2 linked regions of the Exiguobacterium sibiricum 7-3 genome follow. The protein of the gene in region 1 binds, or shares a complex with, the protein of each later gene. Links are inferred from orthologs where the notes say so. Each region holds a gene or a part of one and is shown on either strand. Other genes may lie near its edges. The genes, in order: rny and pfkA.

Region 1 (5,437 bases):
CAGATATCGTCGGAAACCGGACGAAACTGAAAGTCGTTAAAAATAAAATCGCTCCGCCGTTCAAACAAGCGGAAGTCGATATCATGTATGGACAAGGAATCTCGAAATTTGGTGAATTGATTGATCTTGGAACAGATCTCGATATCGTCCAAAAAAGTGGAGCTTGGTATTCATACAATTCCGAGCGTCTTGGTCAAGGACGTGAAAATGCGAAACAATACATGATTGAACATCCGGATGTTGCGGATGAGGTCGAACGGTTGATTCGTGAGCATCACGGTCTCGTTGACCGCAAAGATCCAGTTGATTTTGAAGAAGGTCAAGACGAAGATTTGTTTGCAGAATAAGCCGAGAGAGAGTGGAATCGATTCAGATTCTGCTCTTTTTTTGTTGAAAAGAGGAAAACATAGGAATTCTTTCCCGCCCGTTCGTTGACAATGAACGAGTGCTATCCTTACAATATAGATGTACGTTTTTTAGACAGCTTCGATGAATAACCGAAATGAACTAAGAAACACCTTGTAAAGGGGAGGTGAACCCATGGGTACAACAACTTGGATTGTCATACTTCTCCTCGCAATACTGATCGCATTCATCGTAGGCTACTTCTTGCGGAAATCGATTGCAGAAGCGAAGATTCAAGGCGCGGAAACAGAAGCGACGAAAATCGTGGAACGTGCACAAGTATCAGCGGAAGCAACGAAAAAAGAAGCATTGCTCGAAGCGAAAGATGAAGCTTTTAAACTTCGGACAGAAGTCGAAAAAGAGCTTCGTGAACGTCGTCAAGAGTTAACGAAACAAGAAGGACGATTGCTCCAAAAAGAAGAGACACTCGATCGCCGTGTTGATTCCATCGACCGTAAGGAAGAACAAATCAATACGCGGGATGCAGAGATCGCGAAACGGAAGCATCAAGCTGAAGAGTTAGAACGCAAAGTAGAGGACCTGTATGAACAGGGACGCCAAGAGCTCGTCCGTGTTGCGAATCTTTCGCAAGACGAGGCTAGAGCTATCATCATGGATGAGACGAAACAAGCTGCTATGCATGACGCAGCGATTCTTCAAAAAGAAATCGAACAAAAAGCAAAAGAAGAAGCAGACAAAAAAGCACGCAACATTCTTTCACTTGCGATTCAACGGTTCGCCGCGGAACATATCGCAGAGACGACGGTTTCTGTCGTCAACTTGCCGAATGACGAAATGAAAGGCCGTATCATCGGTCGTGAAGGTCGAAACATTCGGACGCTTGAAACGTTGACAGGTATCGATTTAATCATCGATGACACACCAGAAGCGGTTATCTTATCCGGGTTTGATCCGATTCGCCGGGAAGTGGCAAAAATGGCACTTGAAAAACTCGTTCAAGACGGTCGGATTCACCCGGCACGGATTGAAGAGATGGTCGACAAGTCACGTCGGGAAGTCGATGAACGGATTCGTGAAATCGGTGAAGAAGCGACATATGATGTCGGCATTCACGGGATTCACCCAGATCTCGTCAAAATTCTCGGTCGCTTGAAGTATCGGACGAGTTACGGTCAAAACGTATTGTTCCATTCACTCGAAGTCGCGCATCTTGCCGGTATGATGGCAGCTGAGCTCGGAGAAGATGTAACACTTGCGAAACGGGCCGGTCTCCTGCACGATATCGGGAAAGCGATTGACCACGAAGTGGAAGGAAGTCACGTTGAAATCGGTGTGGAACTTGGTACGAAGTACAAAGAACATCCAACCGTCATCAATGCGATTGCTTCCCACCACGGGGATACGGAAGCGACATCTGTCATTTCCGTTCTGGTCGCAGCCGCAGATGCCTTATCTGCCGCCCGTCCAGGTGCACGTCAAGAAACACTCGAGAGTTACATCCGACGTCTTGAACGTCTGGAAGAAATCTCAGAATCGTTTGACGGGGTAGAGAAGTCCTTTGCGATTCAAGCTGGTCGTGAAGTACGGATCATCGTTCGTCCTGATGTCGTCGACGATGTCCTTGCCCATAAGATGGCAAGCGATATCCGGAAAAAAATCGAAGAAGAACTCGATTATCCGGGTCATATCAAAGTCACGGTCATTCGGGAAACACGAGCGGTCGAATACGCAAAATAAGCAAAGTGGCGGGCGACCGCCACTTTTTTTAATTACTTGGAGGTATGTTTCATGAAAATCTTATTTATCGGAGATGTCGTCGGGGCACCCGGCCGTCATATCTTACAGCAGTTCACGGCACGTATTAAATCCAAATACAATCCGACGGTCATGCTCGTCAATGGAGAAAATGCAGCGCATGGCCGTGGAATCACGAAATCGATTTATCATCAGTTACTAGAACTTGGGTTCCACGGTGTCACGATGGGTAACCATACGTTTGACAATCGCGATATCTTTGACTGGATTGATGACGCGGACCGGATTGTCCGTCCGGCGAATTATCCGGAAGGGACACCCGGCCGCGGGATGATGGTCTTAAAAGTCGGCAACAAGAAAATCGCGGTCATCAACGTCCAGGGAACCGTTTTCTTGCCACCGCTCGGCGATCCTTTCCGGACTGTGGATGAGCTGATTGCTGAAGTCGAAGGCGAGGTCGATGCGATTTTCGTTGATGTCCACGCGGAAGCAACAAGTGAAAAAATTGCGATGGGCTATCACTTGGCGGGTCGTGTCCAAGCGGTTGTCGGGACACATACTCACGTCCAGACAGCTGACGAACGGATTCTTGAAGGCGGAACGGCTTACATCACGGATGTCGGCATGACAGGACCGCTCGACGGTGTCCTCGGGATGCGAAAAGAAGATGTCTTACGAAAATTTAAAACACAGCTCCCAACCCGGTTTGAAGTTGCAGAAGGACGGGAACAATTAAATGGAGTCTTGATTCATATTGATGATGTATCAAAAAAAGCAACGAAGATTGAACGCATCCACTTGACGGATCAATCGATTTTCTTTGATTGAGCTTTGATTTTTGATTGGGAGGTACATGCATGGACGTCCTGAAAGTATCAGCTAAATCGAATCCGAATGCGGTCGCCGGAGCGCTCGCAGGTGTACTTCGAGAGAAAGGTTCTGTCGAAATTCAGGCAATCGGAGCAGGTGCACTCAATCAATCCGTCAAAGCGGTGGCAATCGCAAGAGGATTTGTTGCACCGGCAGGCATGGATTTGATCTGTATTCCGGCATTTACCGACATCATGATTGATGGCGAGGAACGGACGGCAATCAAACTAATCATTGAACCACGATGATGCATCATTGGACATAGGTCCTACGTTAAACTAGACCATTTACTCGTTGGAGTAGATGGTCTTTTTTTATGGCGGACAGCCGGAAAAAATCAACTGATTCGCCAGAGGAGCATTGTACAAGTATCGGGAAATCGGTATCATGGGGGAGGATAGTGAAGCAGACAGCTTCAATCATTTCAGGGGATAAAAGGAGCGAACGTCGATGTACAATCAATTGTCATGGAAAGTAGGCGGTCAGCAGGGGGAAGGGATCGAGTCGACGGGTGAGATCTTTGCCATTGCCTTGAACCGCCTTGGTTATTACTTATATGGATACCGTCATTTTTCTTCACGCATCAAAGGTGGACATACGAACAACAAAATCCGGGTCGCGACACACGAAGTCCGGACCGTTGCCGACGATCTCGATATTCTGGTCGCCTTTGACCAGGAGACAATCGACGTCAATTTCCATGAGTTGCGTCAAGGCGCGATCATCATCGCCGACGCGAAGTTCAATCCGACCAACCCGGACCAGACACGTGCTGTCCTGTATCCGATTCCTTTTACGGAAATTGCCTCAGGACTCGGAACGTCGTTGATGAAGAATATGGTTGCAATCGGGGCATCGAGTGCGATTCTCGGGATTGCACCGGAACGTTTCCAGGCGGTCGTGGAACAGATTTTTGGCCGCAAAGGACCGGAAATGGTCGAGAAAAACTTATCGGCGATTCGCGAAGGGGCAGCGGCATTCGAAGCGATGGCTGGAACAGCGGAACGTTTCGTCCTCGATCCGGCAGACGGACAGCAACGGATGTTCATGATCGGCAACGATGCGATTGCGCTTGGTGCGGTTGCCGGGGGGGCCCGTCTGATGGCTGCCTACCCAATCACGCCATCGTCGGAAATCATGGAGTACTTAATTAAAAAATTACCGCAGTTCGGTGGAACCGTCGTTCAGACGGAAGATGAGCTGGCCGCAGTCACGATGGCAATCGGTGCCAACTACGCCGGCGTGCGTGCTTTGACGGCATCAGCCGGACCCGGTCTGTCGCTGATGGCAGAAGCGATCGGTTTGTCCGGAATGACGGAAACGCCGCTTGTCATCATTGATACACAGCGGGGGGGGCCTTCGACCGGACTGCCGACGAAACAGGAACAGTCCGACTTGATGGCGATGATTTACAGCACACACGGTGAAATTCCGAAAGTCGTCCTCGCGCCGTCGACGGTCGAGGAAGCGTTTTACGATGCAGCCGAAGCGTTTAACATCGCGGAAGAATACCAATGTCCGGTCATTCTTTTGACGGATTTGATGTTATCGCTCGGGAAACAGTCTGTCGAACCGCTCGATGTCAATCGGGTTGAAATCCGTCGCGGGAAATTGATGCTGGATGAACTGCCGGAACTTGAAGGGAAAGCGTACTTCAAACGGTATGAAGTGACGGAAGACGGGATCAGTCCGCGTGTCGTCCCAGGCACAAAACATGGCATCCATCACGTGACGGGAGTCGAACATAACGAAGAAGGCCGTCCGTCGGAAGCGACGAAGAACCGGGTCGATCAAATGACGAAACGCCTCCGGAAGTTAAGTCAGTTCCGGATGAAGGATGCGGTCCTTGTCACAGAACAGCATGCAGCACCAGATATTCTGTTTGTCGGTTTTAACTCGACGCGCGGAACGATTGAAGAAGTAATGCCGCGTCTTGAAGAACAAGGCATTCACGTCGACCATCTCCATATCCGGCAGATGCATCCGTTTCCGAGTGAACTCGTCCGTCCGCATCTCGAACGGGCAAAACAGGTCGTCGTCGTGGAGTACAATGCGACGGGACAACTCGCGAAACTGATTCAGATGAATTGCGGTTTTGCAGAAAAAATTGAACATATTTTAAAATTCAACGGCGATCCGTTCTATCCGGCGGAAGTGGTGGAACAAGTCGTTGCAGGAGGGGTTTTCCATGGCAACCTTTAAAGATTTCAGAAACGATGTCAAACCGAACTGGTGTCCCGGCTGCGGCGACTTTTCGATTCAAGCAGCCATCCAACGGGCAGTCGCAAATGTCGGACTGGAGCCGGAGGAGCTGGCTTTGATTTCCGGCATCGGCTGTTCGGGAAGGATTTCCGGTTATATCAATACGTACGGGTTCCACGGCGTTCACGGCCGGTCGTTACCGATTGCCCAAGGCGTCAAGATGGCGAACCGTGAATTGACGGTC
Region 2 (17,775 bases), 1.1 Mb from region 1 along the record:
ACTATCGGCGTCCGTTTCGGAATTAATGGATTATCCGATCAACTACACGCATCAGGATGCCTTGCGTCCTCTCTTGCTGGATCCGGTCGATTTAGCGATGGCGGACTTGCCGATTGGCTATTATCCGGACGAAGAAGTCTCGAAAACCTACGTTTTAAAACGGGATGAAGGGATGAGTTACAGCCACTTCTTGTTGATTGAACAAGCGATGAACTATGTTAAACCGGGTGGGTTTGGTGTGTTCGTCATTCCAAACGGATTATTTCAACATGATACAGAAGGCAAACTTAAACAATATTTCGAAACGAAAGCCCATGTCGTCGGAATCCTCCAGTTACCGTTGACGATGTTTAAGCAGGAACAAGCAGCTAAAAGTTATTTGATTGTCCGGAACCACCTGGCGGGTATGACGATGCCAAAACAAGCATTGCTAGCCGAGTTGCCATCGTTTACCGATGCCCGTGCCTTCGGCGGAATGGTGAAACAGATTGATGAATGGATTAACACAGAATTAAAATGAAATACGCAAAGTGATTGAAATCTATCGTTAATTTGACTATTCTAGTGTAGAACAGAAAAAGAGCAAGACTCATACAGATGTGAATGTCGATCGATTTGAATGGAAAAGGGGAAAAAATCATGGCAAAGATTATGGCAGTAAACGCCGGTAGTTCGTCACTGAAGTTCCAATTACTTGAGATGCCGAATGAAACGATGATTGCAGTTGGTTTAGTAGAACGCGTCGGAAAAGACGATGCGATCTTTACGATTAAATATGGCGAAGGACAGAAGTTCACAGATGTTCTTCCACTTGCGACACATAAAGAAGCAGTTGAATTATCACTTGAGAAACTCATGGAATTCGGCATCATCTCATCATATGACGAGATCAAAGGTGTCGGACATCGTGTGTTACACGGTAAAGAAAAATATGCGGACTCGGTTGTCATTACAGAAGAAGTCATGCAAGACATCGAATCATACACGGAGCTCGGTCCGTTACACATTCCGCCAAACTTGATCGGAATTCGTGCGTTCCAGGCGATTTTACCAGAAGTCCCGCAAGTCGCTGTTTTTGATACGGCTTTCCACCAAACGATGCCGGAAGAAAACTTCCTTTACAGTCTTCCGTACGAATACTACACAGAGTACGGAATTCGGAAATACGGTTTCCACGGGACAAGCCATAAATATGTAACAGAACGTGCTTCTGAATTGTTAGGTCGTCCGTTACAAGACTTACGTCTGATTTCATGTCACCTCGGCAGTGGAGCGTCAATCGCAGCTGTTGCAGGTGGAGAATCACTTGATACGACGATGGGCTTCACGCCACTCGAAGGAATTACAATGGGTACACGGTCTGGTTCGCTTGATCCGGCTTTGATTCCCTTCTTAATGGAGAAGACAGGAAAAACAGCAGAAGATGTCCTGAATGTCATGAATAAAGAATCAGGAATCTACGGTCTCTCTGGTCTTTCAAGTGATTTACGTGATGTTGAATCTGCAGCGACAGAAGGAAACCACCGTTCAGAGATGGCACTCCGAATTTTCGCTAACCGGATTCATGGCTACATTGGTCAGTATGCAGCGGAGATGAACGGTGTTGATGCCATCATCTTCACAGCAGGTGTCGGTGAAAACTCGGATTCGATTCGTGAGCGTGTCTTACGCGGTCTTGAGTTCATGGGCGTTTATTGGGATCCTTCACTCAATAACGGCGCACGCGGAGAAGAATTGTTCATCAACTATCCGCATTCACCGGTCAAAGTCATCATCATTCCGACGAATGAAGAATTGATGATTGCCCGTGATACGGTTCGTATCGGTGGATTGGTTGAACAAAACGCGTAATGGGAATCTTTTTTATCAAACGTCTGGATCACAACGAAAGTTGTGTTCAGACGTTTTTTGTTTGAAGAAAATCATCTCAACGGAGTGAAAACAGATGAGTTTATTTCTCGTAATAAAAACGTTTGTTACAAGGTTTGTCATATAAAAAACGTAAAAACGAAAGTTAAACCGATTATTGTCGTAAAAACGGTTTGAAACCGATAAAAATGAGTCTTTTGTAATATAAAAGTAACAATCGCGTCATCTTTTTGTGGTCTATATGTAACGGCACAGCTCCATTTTGTCATGTATATTAATGTAAGTTACAAAACAGGGACAATTATGGAGGAGAGATTACATGATGATGAAACGAATAATCGCTAGTGTTTTAGCAGTCTTGTTAGCACTCAGTTCGTTTGCAGGTCTTCAAGCGGAAGCTGCAACTAAAAAAAATGTCAAGTCGTCGGTCGATAGTCTTATTGTTCGCCAAAAAGCCACAACAGCGTCTAAGAAACTCGGTCTTCTATATAAGAATCAAACACTACCGTACAAAGCAAAAACAGGAAACTGGTATAAAGTCAGTTACAAAGGAAAAACGGCTTACCTCAGTGCCCGTTATTCTAAAGTCGTCACATCAAGCGGATCGAAAAAACAATCAACAGGTGGTTGGAAAACGATCACAAATGTAAGTGCAACAGCATATACACCGTACGATCCAGGTAGCGGTAACTTAACGGCAATCGGTTGGAACATCAAGAGTTCTAAAAAGAAAGTCGTAGCAGTTGATCCACGTGTGATTCCGCTTCGTTCAACGGTTAAAGTGTATTACAAAGGAAAATTAAAAGGGACGTATACAGCAGCAGATACAGGCGGTGCCATCAAAGGTAAGAAGATGGATATTCTCTACTACTCACGTGCCGAAGCATTTAACTGGGGTCGTCGTAACGTCACTGTTAAATTCAAATAAGTCATTTCAATCAATCGTACATCGGTGCGATTGATTTTTTTTTGTCTAAAAAAGCACTGCCTCTTGAAAGAAGCAGTGCAGAAATGAGTTCAATTAAAGACGGACAATCAAGACATCACATTTTGCATAACGTGTAATACTTTCGGAGACACTACCGATAAAGAAACGTTCGACAGCATTTAAACCGGTTGCACCACAGATAATCAAATCAACATTATGGTTGGGTGCAAGTTTTTTGGCGATGGTTACTTTCGGGGAACCGTATTCAATAGCGACTTCAACATCCTTGACACCACGCTCCTGAGCTGTCTTGACGTAATCATCGAGCAGTTCTTTCGCATATGATTCGGCGCGTTCGGTAATCGTCCGATCGTAGGCTTCGACAGTTGCAAAAGTCCGTGTATCGATGACATGAGCAATGACGAGTTTGGCATTATTTCGAAGTGAGACGTCAATCGCTGTTTCAAAAGCACGCTCTGCCTCTTTTGATCCGTCGACTGCTACTAAAATGTTATGATATACGATTGCCATCTTATATCCATCCCTTCGTATTCATCTGATTTTACACCCTTATTGTACCATTCCCTTAAATAGAAGGTGAGGAACATTTAAGGAGATTTTAAAATTGTTCTTCGCCAGCGGAACCCGTAAGATGGAAAGAGATGAAAGGAGGCGATGCCAAGATGAGGCACGCATTAATTACAGCAGGAACAAAAGGACTCGGTGAGATGGTGACCCGTCGTTTGCTCGAGGAAGGTTGGCACGTAACGGCTCTTCACCGTTCAGAACCGACGTTTTTTCATGAACGTCTCCATTTGATTAAAGCGGACGTGACAGAGCAAAATCAGCTGATGGAGGCAGTTGAGCAGTCGATGACTGCCCACGGTCGGATCGACGCGTTGATTTTGAATGCGGGACCGTATATCTTCGAACGGAAATCGCTTGTCGACTATTCAGATGAAGAATGGAATGAAGTAGTGACCGGTAACCTGACAGCTAGTTTTTGGTTATTACGAAAGATTCTTCCAATCATGCGCAAGCAACAATACGGACGTATCATTACATACGGTTTTCCGGAGAGTGCATCTGCACCTGGTTGGGTGGAGCGGGCTGCATTCGCGGCGGCGAAAAGCGGCATGGTCAGTTTGACAAAAAGTGTAGCGCTTGAAGAGGCAGAATACGGTATCACGGTAAACATGGTCAATCCGGGTAATATTGTGGGTGACAATAAGTCCAAACGGATTGAACAGGCGACGGCGGATGAACAGACACCGGTCGGACGGACTGGTGTCGGAGAAGATATCGCGCGGACGATTTCGTTTTTAGTAGCGGAAGAATCCAGTCTGATTACAGGGGCGATTCTTGATGTGACCGGCGGGGTCAACGTTGTACATCAATCCCGTCCGTGATGGTTCCGAAGAATAATTAACAGTTGGATTTGGTTGTATAGATAACAGGGGGACGGAATTGAAATTCCGTCCCCCTGTTTTTCATTTTTTTGATTCTGATTTAGTTTACTGTACTGCTGTTACAGGCAATGACTGAAGATGCTTCGGATAACGGGTCAGTGCTTCCGGTCCGCTCTCGGTTAAATGAATGTCATCTTCAATTCGAACACCGCCGATGTTTGGAACATAGATACCTGGCTCGAGCGTATACACGATTCCGGACTCCGCTGTCAGCAGGTTGTTCGATGCGAGTGACGGGAATTCATGGACATCGATTCCGAGACCGTGTCCGACACGATGGGTGAAATAGTCACCGTAACCGGCTTGTTCAATCACGTTCCGGGCAGCTTGATCTAATGTACCAAGAGTCACGCCGACTTGGCTGGCTTCTGTAGCTGCTTCGAGTGCTTGAAGAACCGTTTGGTAAATGGTTTGTTGTTCTTCACTGGCTTCGCCATAAACGAACGTCCGGGTAATGTCTGAACAATATCCTTTCCAAACGACACCAAGGTCAAACAGGACAAAATCGCCTTCTTGAATGACTCGGTCACCCGGCACACCATGCGGGTCTGCACTGTTTGCTCCGAATAAAACCAATGTATCGAACGACATCTCACGGACGCCTTTCTTTTTCATTTCGAACTCGATTGTTGAAATGACTTCCATTTCCGTGACACCAGGACGAATTGCCTGTTTACCGATTTCGATTGCTTCGTCAGCTAAGGTTGCTGCTTCGCGGAGAATCGTAATCTCTTGAGCGTCTTTTTTCAGGCGTAGTGCTTGCAAGGGTTGACCGATATCAAGAATTGCCGCATTTTCTTGACGGGCTTCTAGCTCTTTGAACCGGCTGAAAGTCATATGTTCGCCTTCAATCCCGATTCGGTTATTGGAGATCGAAAACGTTTGAAGCGCTTCACTGATTTTATCAAATGGATGTTCATGGTCCGCATACGTAATGACTTCGCCGTCCCATGGACTTGCAGCGACGATGTTGGCTTCGAGCGCAGGGCAGAAGAGGGCACGTTTTCCGTTAGCGTCTACGATGACAGCCATCACACGTTCATGCGGTTCCGCATAGACACCTGAAAAATAAAATACACTCGCTTTTGACGTAATCAATGCAACATCGATTCCTGATTCTTGTAATACACGACTAATCTGATTTGTCCGTTCTAACATATCGTTTCCACCTCTCTGTTCGTTTCATGATTCAGTATACCATCGTTGGAATTGGAAAACATTTCTCGCAAATCGGGACTAGTACACTTTTCATTCATTGGAGTAGTACAGTATAATGACAGAAGAGTAGAATATAGGAAAAAGAAGGGATACAGCATGCCTACAAAACATGAACAGATCATCCGGCACATTGAGGATCTCGATGTGGGCGCCAAAATATCCGTCCGGCAAATCGCAAAGGACTTAACGGTATCCGAAGGTACGGCATATCGTGCCATTAAAGAAGCGGAAAATTTAGGGTTCGTCTCAACAATCGAACGTGTGGGGACGATTCGTATTAAAAAGAAACAAAAAGAAAATATTGAAAAACTGACGTTTGCGGAAGTCGTCAACATCGTGGATGGACAGGTTCTCGGAGGACGTGACGGACTTCATAAGACATTGACGAAATTCGTCATCGGAGCGATGAAGTTAGAAGCGATGATGCGTTATATCGATGTCGACAGTCTTGTTATCATCGGAAACCGGGAAAAAGCACATGAACTGGTCTTGGATGCAGGAGCAGCAGTTCTGATTACCGGTGGTTTTGATACGACGGAAGACGCAAAACGATTGGCGGACGAAATGGAGCTGCCGATCATTTCAACGTCTTACGACACATTCACTGTCGCGACGATGATCAACCGGGCCATCTATGACCGACTGATCAAAAAAGAAATTTTACTTGTCTCCGATATTTTAATTCCATTACATGATACGTTTTATTTACAAACGAATGATCCGATTGCCAGATGGCATGAACTCAATGAGCAGACGAAACACAATCGTTACCCGGTCATCGATGAACAGATGAAGGTCGTCGGTGTCGTGACGGCGAAGGATATCATTGACCGTCCACACGATTGGCCGGTTGAAAAAGTCATGACGCGTCATCCGATCACGGTCGGTATCCGTACAAGTGTGACGAATTCCGCGCATCAGATGGTGTGGGAAGGGATTGAGATGTTACCGGTCATTGACCAATACGGTCGATTACTGGGCATCATCAGCCGACAAGATGTATTAAAAGCCCTGCAACTGGCAAACCGTCAACCACAAGTCGGGGAAACGTTTGATGACTTGATAACGGGACAAATCAAGGCGGCGGAAGATGCGAGAGGACCTTACCTTTCGCTGGAAGTCTCACCACAGATGACGAATTTCATGGGGACGGCTTCAAGTGGTGTCTTGACGACCTTGCTCGTCGAAGGAGCGACACGGATGTTGCGCCACATGAAAAAGGGTGACCTCGTCATCGAAAATGTCAGCATTTATTTCATCAAACCCGTTCAAATTGAGAGTACGATTACGATTCGAGCCAATGTGTTTGATGTCGGGCGGAAGTTCGGAAAAGTGGATGTCGAGATGTATCAAGGCACACAAATCGTGGCAAAAGCACTCGTGACGTCACAACTGATTGATCGATAACATGGACTGGGCATAAAAAAAGACGGTAGCTACCGTCTTTTTTAGGACTGTTCCGTCTGTTCCATTTCACGGACGACATACGGATAGATTTTTTTATAGCGGATGAAACCAGCGATGAACGAAGCGACACCGATGACGATGAGGATTGAACAAACAACTTTCCCGGTTGTCGATGTCAGGCCTTCGCCGGAGACGAATTGGTTAACGGCAAACAAGATGACGAACAGGCTGAGCCAGATGCTCGCTTGTGTATTGAATAAAAATTTTCGGTTCGTGCTTTTCGTATGAAACGCACGTCGTTTTGCAAGTAAATATCCACCAAGCGACAAGACGATTAACAGAATGAGTACAAACTGCATATGGATGACCTCCTTTTCTTTCTATATCTGTTTGTATCATATCAATATTTAGAGGAGCTGTGCACTGTGAAAGAACAAATCAGACAATTGATTGAACAAGCATCGACAATCATCATTCATCGGCATGAACGCCCGGACCCTGACGCGCTAGGCAGTCAGTTTGGATTACAGTTGGTTTTACAAAATCGATTTCCCGAAAAAACAGTGAAAGCGGTCGGCGAGATGGCAAGCTCACTTGCATTCATGGGGGCGCTTGATTCTGTGGAAGCAGCGGAGTATAAGCAGGCACTCGTCATCGTCCTGGATACAGCTAATCAAGGACGGATTGATGGAGCGGAAGCGTTGAATGGTCAGCAAACGATTAAAATCGACCACCATCCGGACGAAGATCCCTATGCCGACGTTCAAATCGTTGATACAACCGTCAGTTCGACGTCGGAGCTGTTGGTCCATCTCTTAAATGAATGGGGCTATGAAATCCCGGCGGCAGCAGCGATTCAATTTTATGCAGGGATCGTCGGAGATACAGGTCGTTTTCAATTCAGAGGCACGACAAGCCGGACGTTTTCCGTCGCAGCGCAACTGCTCGATACGGGAATTGATACGGATTGGCTCTATCGAAACATGTACCAGACGGAACTGGTCGCTTTACAGTTACAAGGTTATGTGTTGCAACATATCCAGTTGACGAAAGCGGGTGTCGGGTATGTCGTGTTGACACAGGATACATTGGCGACATTCGATGCGACCGTTGAACAAGCGTCCCTTCTCGTCAACAGCTTTGCAGGTCTGAAAGGCTTAAAAGCATGGGCATTGTTCCTTGAAACAGACAAGGAAGTTCGTGTCCGTCTGCGTTCGAAAGGACCAGTCATTAATGAGGTAGCCAAAGAATTTAATGGTGGCGGACATCCGATGGCATCGGGTGCGACGATCAAAGATTTGACGGAAGTGGATACGGTCGTCTCCCGTTTGAATGAAGTGGCAGAAGCCTTTACGTTCTAATAGAAAAAGGCTGCTCGCCATCATCCTGTTTCGGATACATGGCGAACAGCTTTTTTTAGCATCAATGAGTGGAAGCCTCTTCTTGGGGGATGAACCAAATTCCCCGTTCTGTGTGATCTTCAATGACGTTTAATTCAAGTTCTTTAACGGACTTACGGATTTTTTCAGCGATTTCTTCAGTCTCGGTAAATGCGGTTACCCCTAATTTCAGTTGTTCTACTTTTTCGCGGGCAATCTGGCTACGGTTTAAAATCATGGCAAACTCTCCTTCCGTTCAAGTCATGATGTTCTCTTTTTATTGTAGCGAAAAATGATGGGGATGGCGAGACTGAGAAGCGCATAGATATGAAACTTCTGAAAACGTTTCATTTATAACGAAATATAACCAAATGAGGATGGAGGAAAAAGAATGATCCAACTAAATGTCCGTACAGCATACAGTCCGTTGCAAAGTACGATTCGGATGGATCGTTATCTGGATGAGGTCAAACGACGCGGCTTTTCAGCTGCAGCCATCTGTGAGACATCTTTGACAGGAGTTCCGGCGTTTATGGCAGGTTGTGCGCAACGGGAATTGACTCCGATTGTCGGATTCGAACAAGTCATAGAACCGGATGAACTCACGATTCTGTGGTATGCGAAGACGAGTCATGGACTAAAAGCACTCTACCGACTTGCTAGTGAGATGCCTGTGGACGACTACGCGGAACTGATCGCCGTCCTGGAACCGAAACGACAAGCTCCGGAAGATGAAGCACGCTTACGGCGTCTCGTCGCCCAGTGGATGGGGTCAGCGCACAAAGCGACGATTTTTCTCGGCGTCAAGGCGGTCCGTTCGACCGTTGAACGCGACAGCAGGGAACAGTACCGTCAAGCGGCGAATGCCCTTGGGATCGAAACGATTCCGATTGATCCCGTTCGTTACCTCTTTCGTGAAGAGGTAGAAGCATTTCAAGCTTTACGTGCGATTGACGAAGGGTCGACGTTCGCTGAACAAAAAATCAATCGGTTGGCTCACTTTAAACTAATGGAAGAGTTACACGAACAGTTTACTGATCGGGAACTACGATTGCTGAAACAATGGGCAGAATCGCAGGAGACATTGACGTTGCCTTTTCAATCGCGTCCTCTCCCGCAAGTGACGAATGATTCGAATCACGTGCTGAACCGTTTGGCGCATGATGGCTTACTGGCACATGGTCACACCGGGGAAGAAGCGACAAAACGGTTGAAGTATGAGCTTGAAGTCATTGAAAAGACAGGATTTGCTGACTACTTTTTGATTGTCGAAGACTTAGTACGCCATGCGAAGGTGAAAGGAATCCGTGTAGGACCCGGACGTGGATCGGCCGCAGGATCGCTCGTCAGTTATGCCCTCGGGATTACGACCGTTGATCCTCTGAAGTACGGTTTGTTATTTGAACGTTTCCTGAATCCAGAGCGGATTTCGATGCCGGATATCGATATTGATATCGAAGATGAGCGGAGGGAAGAAGTGCTTGAGTACCTGGTCGAGCGGTACGGAAAACAACATGTCGGTCAGATCGGAACGTTATCGACTCTTGGAGCGAAAGCCGCATTACGCGATGTCGCACGGGTATTAGAGTTTTCTAAAGATGAAACGGACGCGGCAGCAAAACAGTTGGGAAAGGTGACGACGTTACAAGGCCTTGAACAACAGGCATCGATCTACCGTTGGTTCTCGGGCAGTGAAAAACGACGCCAACTACTGCAACTTGCGCAAGCAATTGAAGGATTACCAAGACAACGTTCGATTCATGCCGCTGGTGTCATCATTGGGTCAGATGAATTAATCGAGACGACACCGGTTGATTTGAACGCAAGTGGACGATTCGTCACACAATATTTAATGAAGGCAATCGAACAACAAGGATTGCTGAAGATTGACTTATTAGGGTTACGGAATTTAACACGGCTGCGTCAGATGGAACAATTGATTCAGCATACGTCCCCCGATTTCTCGGTGGAACGGATACCGGACGAGGACAAAGCGACGTTACGATTATTCGCGAAAGGGGAGACGGATCAAATTTTCCAATTTGAATCGGCCGGGATGAAGCAGACGTTACGGGAGGTCAAGCCAAGCCGGTTCGAGGATTTAGTCGCGACGATGTCACTATTCCGTCCGGGACCGATGAAATTCATTGATCTCTATGCGAAACGAAAAGCCGGTCAACCCTATCAAATGGTACATCCGATTTTAGAAGAGATTTTAGCAGCGACGTACGGCGTCATCGTCTATCAGGAACAAATCATGGAGATTACACGCCGGGTCGCCGGATTTACATTAGCACAGGCTGATCTGTTACGACGGGCAATCTCGAAAAAAAGTAGTCAGTCTGTAGAAGCGGAAAAACAGCGTTTTATCGAAGGTGCGGTACAAAATGATTTTGATTTAACGGTCGCCGAAACGTTGTACGATCAAATCGAACGGTTTGCCGGATATGGGTTTAACCGTAGTCACGCCGTGGCGTATACGAAAATCAGTTATGCCCTCGGATACATGAAGGCCCATTATCCACAAATCTTTTCATTGGTATCGATCGATCAACCGGAACGTCTCGTGCGTGTCATGCGGGAAAAACGCCTTCCGGTACTGCCGCCTGATATTTGGATGTCGGATTACCGTTCGGCATTAGAAGGTAAAGGAATCCGGCTTGGGATTCAAACACTTCGGGGAATCACGGAAAAAGACTTTCAGACGTTACGGGAAGCGGCCAAAACCTCGCAGACAATCACACAATTGTTGTCAGCGGTCGGGTGGGGGAAAAAAGAACGAACGAAGATTGAACTTTTGTTATACAGCGGAGCGCTCGATCGTGCGACTCATGGAGACCGGGGGCAGGCGGAACAGGAAGTCCTTGATTACTTTACGATGGCGTCGAATACACTTCTTCCGGATGAACTCGCAAGCCTCGGACGAAGAAAGACAACGGCACAAACGAACCGGACAGCGACGGACTGGGCACGCCTTGAGCGCGAGTCGCTCGGGTTTTGGTTGACCTATTCTCCGTTGATGACCGCAATGAAGCCGCCGGTTGAGACGACGCATTTCCAAACGGTTTCCCTTGAAGGAAATCAAACCAATTATCTGGTCTGTTACATTGAGCAAATCCGTGAATTTAAAACAAAACGTGCCCAGACGATGGCGGTCATGCATGCCGTTGATGGATATTCGACGGAAGAAGTCGTCGTTTTTCCGCAACAGTATGCAGCGTTTAAACGTTCGTTGTATATCGGAAACGTCTTGTTGATTGAAGTGAAGGTACAAGAACGCGAAGGCAATCGTCAATTCGTCCTAGAACGGTTACGTCCTTTAGGGCAGGATGTGTTATTCGTCAAACTATCGTCTAAAAATGATCTCGCTGTTCTTGAACGGATGCTCGAAACCGTCCCCGGCGATATTCCGGTCGTCGTTCGTTATGCTGATACGAATGAGACCAAATCATTGCCTGGAATATATGCCGTTCAACAGGAAGAGGAATTGATGGCGCAGCTCCGAATCCGATTCGGGGAAGCGAATATCATCCTGAAAAATGTCCCTCGTTCGAACTAGTAGTAGGTAATAAGATTTGTTATAATAAGGGGTAATTGGTCTGACCAATGACCGCCGGAATAAGGAAATGACGCATGCGTCAGGAAGGTGGTGCTGTACCAATGGAGAAAAAGCGGAATGCTTTTGAAATGAATATTTCAGCAATCAAAACGATGATCGAACAGGATGGTTTTGTGCCGGGAGATCGAATTCCATCAGAACGTGAATTGGCAGAACGACTGTCGATTAGCCGTCCGTCCGTCCGCGAAGCACTTCGGACGTTAGCCTACCTCGGAATCATCGAGACGAGGCACGGGGGAGGTAGTTTTCTTTTAAACCGTGATGACCATACCTATATTCAGATCATCGCACAATTTTTAGTGACCGGCGATTCAAAGTTTGAAGATTTGGCAGGAACACTTCGTTTGCTTGAACAGGCAGCATTTGTTCAACTCGCAGACGTGTCCATTCTAGAAGCTCACGTCGATTCCGACGCGGTCTTTCGTGAAACGCTGATCGCTACAATCGATAACGATTTGTTTGAGCGGATTTGGCGGCAAGTGAATGCCTTCTATCAAAGTTTTGGTCAAGGGGAGCTCTATACGCGAGCGGAACGGGAAGCTTTTCTAAAACGCTCGTAGGAACCACAAGGGGGAACTAACGTGCAAGCATTTTTTCGAAAACCTAAAAAATTTGTCACTTTGACATCAAAAGAACAACGGGTCGATGTACCGGTTGGTTTAATGACTAAATGTCCGAAGTGCAAACTGATCCAATATACGAAACAACTCGAAGCGAACTTAAAAGTCTGTGCCTGTGGTTACCATCATCCACTGACAGCTACCGAACGATTTGAACAATTGTTTGACGCTGGAACGATTACGTATTTTGATTTACCAGCAGTGAAGGCAGATCCACTCGATTTTCAGGATTATCCGGAAAAGCTGAAAGGAGATCAAGTACGGACAGGGCTTGAAGAAGCGATTGTTTGTGGTGTGGGTCAAGTGAATGGATATCCGCTTGTAGCCTGTGTCATGGATGCACGTTTTCGGATGGGCTCAATGGGGGCGGCAGTCGGAGCTGCGATTGCAGAAGCCATCCGTTACGCAACAAAAGAACGGTTGCCCGTGACAATCTTTTCGGCTTCAGGTGGAGCACGGATGCAAGAAGGAATGGTCAGCCTGATGCAGATGGCGAAATCGAGCTTATTCCTGAAACAACATTCGGATGCAGGGCTATTGTATGTTTCCTGTATGACGCATCCGACGACAGGCGGAGTATCGGCAAGTTTTGCCATGTTGGGTGATTTTAATATCGCAGAACCCGGTGCCTTGATTGGCTTTGCCGGCCGTCGGATCATTGAACAGACGATTCGTGAAAAATTACCGGAAGACTTCCAAACGTCAGAGTTCTTACTGCAGGCGGGACAACTCGACGATGTCGTATCGCGACACGACTTGAAAACCTACTACACACGTATTCTGATGATGCACTCGGAGGGAACCAATCATGCAACCATTTGATCAACCAGTAATCGCATTGCGCGAAAAAATATTAGAACTGCACGACATGGCAGAGACGCAAGGGCTTGATTTTAAAGAAGAACTGAATTTATTGGAAGAACGGCTACGTCGATTAGAACTCGATATTTACGGGAATATGAAAGCGTGGAACCGTGTGCAACTGGCACGGCATCCGGAACGTCCGACGACACTCGATTATGTTCGTCTGATCTGTGACGATTTCATTGAACTACATGGTGATCGGCACGGATATGATGATGCGGCGATCGTTGGAGGGATTGCGATGCTGAGTGGTCAAGCCGTGACAATCATTGGTCATCAGCGAGGAAAAGATACGAAGGAAAATATTCGCCGGAATTTTGGTATGCCCCATCCTGAAGGCTATCGAAAAGCGTTACGCTTGATGCAACAAGCGGTGAAGTTTAATCGTCCGATCATCACGTTTATTGATACGAAAGGCGCGTATCCTGGCCGGGCAGCGGAAGAACGAGGGCAAAGCGAAGCCATCGCGAAGAATCTCTTTGAAATGGCTGGAATGCCTGTGCCGATTATTTCAATCGTCATCGGTGAAGGCGGATCGGGTGGAGCACTTGGAATCGGTGTCTGTGATCAGCTGCTGATGTTAGAGAACTCCACGTATTCCGTCATTTCACCTGAAGGTGCAGCTGCTCTTCTTTGGAAAGATGCCAGTCTTGCTGAAAAAGCGGCAGAATCGATGAAAATTACGGCGCCGGATTTACTTCGACTCGGAATCGCGGATGGCATCATCTCTGAAGTCATCGGTGGAGCGCATTTAGATGTTTCATTACAGGCCGATAAAGTAAAATCTGTTCTAGAACAAAAACTTGCCCAACTGACCCGTTTGACACCAGAACAGTTAATCGAGAAGCGCACAGAAAAATATCACCAAATTGGCACATAACCTGCATGTAATCGCTATCATGATTGGCATTCCTTATTTCGTGATGGGATGAACAAACTGCTGTAGAAAGTTTATGCAGTCTGCCCTGTTGTAAAACAACAAAACTACGTGCTATTTTAGACTAAGATTAATGGAGAGGTGATTAACGTGAGTTTGAAACGGATTGCTGTTTTAACAAGTGGAGGCGACGCACCAGGCATGAACGCTGCAGTGCGTGCTGTAACACGTAAGGCGATTTTTCATGGACTGGAAGTATTTGGCGTCTATAACGGATATCAAGGTCTGATTAACGGAGATCTCGTCCAATTGAACCTAGGTTCAGTCGGTGACATCATTCAACGAGGCGGAACATTCCTTCGTTCTGCACGTTGCCCAGAGTTCCGGACAGAAGAAGGACGTGCGAAAGCTGTCGTCAATCTGAAGAAATTCGAAATTGATGCACTCGTTGTCGTTGGTGGTGACGGGTCTTATCGTGGTGCTCAAAAATTGACGGGACTTGGTTTCCCGACAATCGGTCTCCCGGGAACGATTGATAACGATATTCCAGGTACGGATTACACGATTGGTTTCGATACAGCACTCAACACGGCACTGGAAGCGATTGATAAGATTCGTGATACAGCGTCGTCGCATGAGCGGACGTATGTCATCGAAGTCATGGGACGCGACGCAGGGGATATCGCTCTCTATGCTGGATTAGCTGGCGGAGCGGAATCAATCTTGGTCCCTGAACGACCAGAAGATTTAAAAGAAGTCCTAAACCGGATTCAAAGCGGTGTCAATCGTGGTAAAAAACACTCGATCGTCATCGTGGCAGAAGGTGCCGGACGTGCGCAGGATGTTGGAGACGAGATTGCCAAAGAGACCGGACTTGATACACGTGTCACAGTATTAGGTCATGTTCAACGTGGTGGTGCGCCGACAGCTGCTGACCGTGTATTGGCAAGTCGAATGGGTGCCTATGCAATCGACATCTTGCTTGAAGGTAAGCAAGGACGTGTCGTTGGTGTACGTGGTGGCAAGATGATTGATCTTGATATCGATGAGGCGTTGGACGAAAACAAACACGAACTGGATCTTGAAATCTTAGAGTTGTCAAAACAACTATCAATCTAAGATAGACCGATTATCAGTCGGAGTAGAATAGGTTTTATTGGCATTGTGATTGAACAGCCAAACATTGTAGGAGGTTTATGGAATATGCGCAGAACTAAAATTGTATGTACGATTGGACCGGCGTCAGAAAAACGTCTTCCAGAAATGATTGAAGCGGGTATGAACGTTGCTCGTCTTAACTTCTCACACGGTGACTATGAAGAACACGGTGCCCGGATCACGGACATCCGCCGTGCAGCGGAAGAAGCAAACAAATTAGTCACAATCCTTTTAGATACAAAAGGTCCTGAAATCCGCACGCATACATTTGAAGAAGGCAAAGCCCTTCTCGTACGCGGCAAACAAGTCATCGTCGTCAGCGGTGACGCAAACGAAATCGTCGGAACAGCAGACAAGTTCTCTGTGACATATGATGGTTTATATGATGATGTCGAAGTCGGTTCGATGATCATGTTAGATGATGGGTTAATCGGACTTCGTGTCGCAGAAAAACTCGAAAACCGTGAACTCCTTTGTGATATCGAAAACGAAGGAATCATCAAAACGAAAAAAGGTGTTAACTTACCAAACGTAAAAGTTAACTTACCTGCTTTGACAGACAAAGATATCGCAGACATCGAGTTCGGAATTCGTAGCGACATCGATTTGATCGCTGCTTCATTCGTTCGTCGTGCATCTGATGTCGTTGCCATTCGTCAATTGCTCGAAAAACACAATGCAAGCCACATTAAAATCTTCCCGAAAATTGAAAACCAAGAAGGTGTCGATAACATCGAAGAAATCATCGCGATTTCAGACGGTCTGATGGTTGCACGTGGTGATCTTGGAATCGAGATTCCGACGGAAGAAGTTACACCAACACAAAAAGATCTCATCAAAATTTGTAATGATTACGGTAAACCGGTCATCACAGCAACGCAAATGCTTGACTCGATGCAACGTTTCCCACGTCCGACACGTGCAGAAGCATCAGACGTCGCGAACGCGATTCTTGATGGAACAGATGCGATCATGCTTTCAGGTGAAACAGCAGCCGGGGATTACCCGATTGAATCTGTTCAAATGATGCACACGATCGCAAAACGGACAGAAAAAATGCTCGACTACAAGATGCTCCTGAAAGATCGTCAAACACGCAGTGAGCACACTGTGACGGATGCAATCGCTCAAGCCGTTACGCATACAGCCATCAACTTGGACGCTAAAGCAATCTTGACACCGACTCAGTCTGGTTACACAGCTGCCCGGATTTCAAAATACCGTCCAGAGTCAAACATCGTTGCCGTCACACCGAGCGCGCGTGTTGCACGTCAACTCAATATCGTTTGGGGTGTTTACCCGATTGTTGTCGACCATTTGTCAGACAACACGGATGATATGTTGACACTTGCTGCTGATACAGCAAAAGAAGCAGGATTTGTTACAGACGGTGACCTCGTCGTCATCTCTGCAGGTATCCCGGCTCTTACAGCAGGTACAACAAACATGTTAAAAATCCACATCGTCGGTAAAGAGATCACAAACGGTCGCGGAATCGGTGAACGTGGTGTCGTTGGCGAAGTCGTCATCGCGCATACAGCTGAAGAAGCAAACGCAAAAGCAAAACCAGGTATGATTCTTATCACGAACTCAACGGATCGTGACATGATGCCTGCAATCGAGATGGCTGCAGCAATGGTCACAGTAGACGGCGGATTGACAAGCCATGCTGGAATCGTTGGTCCTTCACTCGGTAAACCGGTTATCGTCGGTGTTGAAAATGCCATGACAATCTTCACAGATGGTCAACGTATTTCAATCGATCCTTTAACAGGTAAATTGTACAACGCATAATCAATGAAACGGATATGGCAAAAGCCATATCCGTTTTTTCAAATCGGGGGTTTGCACATGGAAGCCTATCTTTTTTTGATTGGTCTCGTGTTGATTGGTGTCATCGCTCAAAATAAATCGTTGATCATTGCAGCTGCTTTTTTGCTCATCATCAAAGCGATTGGTCTCGACGGTCGCCTGTTCCCGTCCTTACAGGCGAAAGGCATCACATGGGGAGTCACGTTGATCACGGCGGCGATCCTAGTACCAATTGCAACGGGAGACATCGGATTTAGAGAGCTGCTGAATAGTGTACGGGGACATATCGGTATCATTTCATTTTTAGCAGGAATTTTTGTTGCAATCATTGCAGCCCACGGCGTTGGTCTGATGAAAGAAGATCCGCTCGTCACGACTGCACTGCTTGCTGGAACGATATTGGCCGTCGGACTGTTTCGAGGTGTACCGGTTGGTCCGTTGATCGGAGCAGGAATCGCAGCTCTTGTCATTGGAATGTGGGATATCATCGTCAAAGCAATCAGTGGTTAAGTGATGTAACGATAGTGAAGTGAATTAATTTTTTGATAATAGTAT

What was found.
Region 2: rny (region 1) and pfkA share a complex: the UniProt entries of both Bacillus subtilis proteins name them as parts of the possible RNA degradosome complex. The link is inferred for Exiguobacterium sibiricum 7-3 from one-to-one orthologs.

The regions. Positions count from the first base shown.
Region 1 is NZ_KK211190.1:1,982,198-1,987,634, reverse strand. The notes cover bases 1-2,821. They hold rny (ribonuclease Y), read left to right. Parts: upstream 1-540; coding sequence 541-2,103; downstream 2,104-2,821. Other genes in these bases: P402_RS0111335 (TIGR00282 family metallophosphoesterase), read left to right, coding at 2,155-2,821; recA (recombinase RecA), read left to right, coding at 1-347. Outside these bases: more of P402_RS0111335, read left to right, coding at 2,822-2,949; P402_RS0111330 (stage V sporulation protein S), read left to right, coding at 2,979-3,239; P402_RS0111325 (2-oxoacid:acceptor oxidoreductase subunit alpha), read left to right, coding at 3,442-5,193; P402_RS0111320 (2-oxoacid:ferredoxin oxidoreductase subunit beta), read left to right, coding at 5,180-5,437. UniProt on the Bacillus subtilis protein: Endoribonuclease that initiates mRNA decay. Initiates the decay of all SAM-dependent riboswitches, such as yitJ riboswitch. Involved in processing of the gapA operon mRNA, it cleaves between cggR and gapA.
Region 2 is NZ_KK211190.1:831,575-849,349, forward strand. Bases 13,397-16,387 are described here. They hold pfkA (6-phosphofructokinase), read left to right. Parts: upstream 13,397-14,406; coding sequence 14,407-15,369; downstream 15,370-16,387. Other genes in these bases: P402_RS0105225 (acetyl-CoA carboxylase carboxyltransferase subunit alpha), read left to right, coding at 13,397-14,253; pyk (pyruvate kinase), read left to right, coding at 15,454-16,387. In the rest of the region: P402_RS0105160 (class I SAM-dependent methyltransferase), read left to right, coding at 1-520; P402_RS0105165 (acetate kinase), read left to right, coding at 640-1,851; P402_RS0105170 (3D domain-containing protein), read left to right, coding at 2,192-2,797; P402_RS0105175 (universal stress protein), read right to left, coding at 2,891-3,328; P402_RS0105180 (SDR family oxidoreductase), read left to right, coding at 3,481-4,206; P402_RS0105185 (M24 family metallopeptidase), read right to left, coding at 4,312-5,424; P402_RS0105190 (DRTGG domain-containing protein), read left to right, coding at 5,581-6,891; P402_RS0105195 (YtpI family protein), read right to left, coding at 6,933-7,250; P402_RS0105200 (DHH family phosphoesterase), read left to right, coding at 7,317-8,252; P402_RS0105205 (hypothetical protein), read right to left, coding at 8,314-8,508; dnaE (DNA polymerase III subunit alpha), read left to right, coding at 8,662-11,829; P402_RS16260 (FadR/GntR family transcriptional regulator), read left to right, coding at 11,904-12,449; accD (acetyl-CoA carboxylase, carboxyltransferase subunit beta), read left to right, coding at 12,471-13,331; more of P402_RS0105225, read left to right, coding at 13,318-13,396; more of pyk, read left to right, coding at 16,388-17,202; P402_RS0105240 (DUF441 domain-containing protein), read left to right, coding at 17,254-17,730. UniProt on the Bacillus subtilis protein: Catalyzes the phosphorylation of D-fructose 6-phosphate to fructose 1,6-bisphosphate by ATP, the first committing step of glycolysis.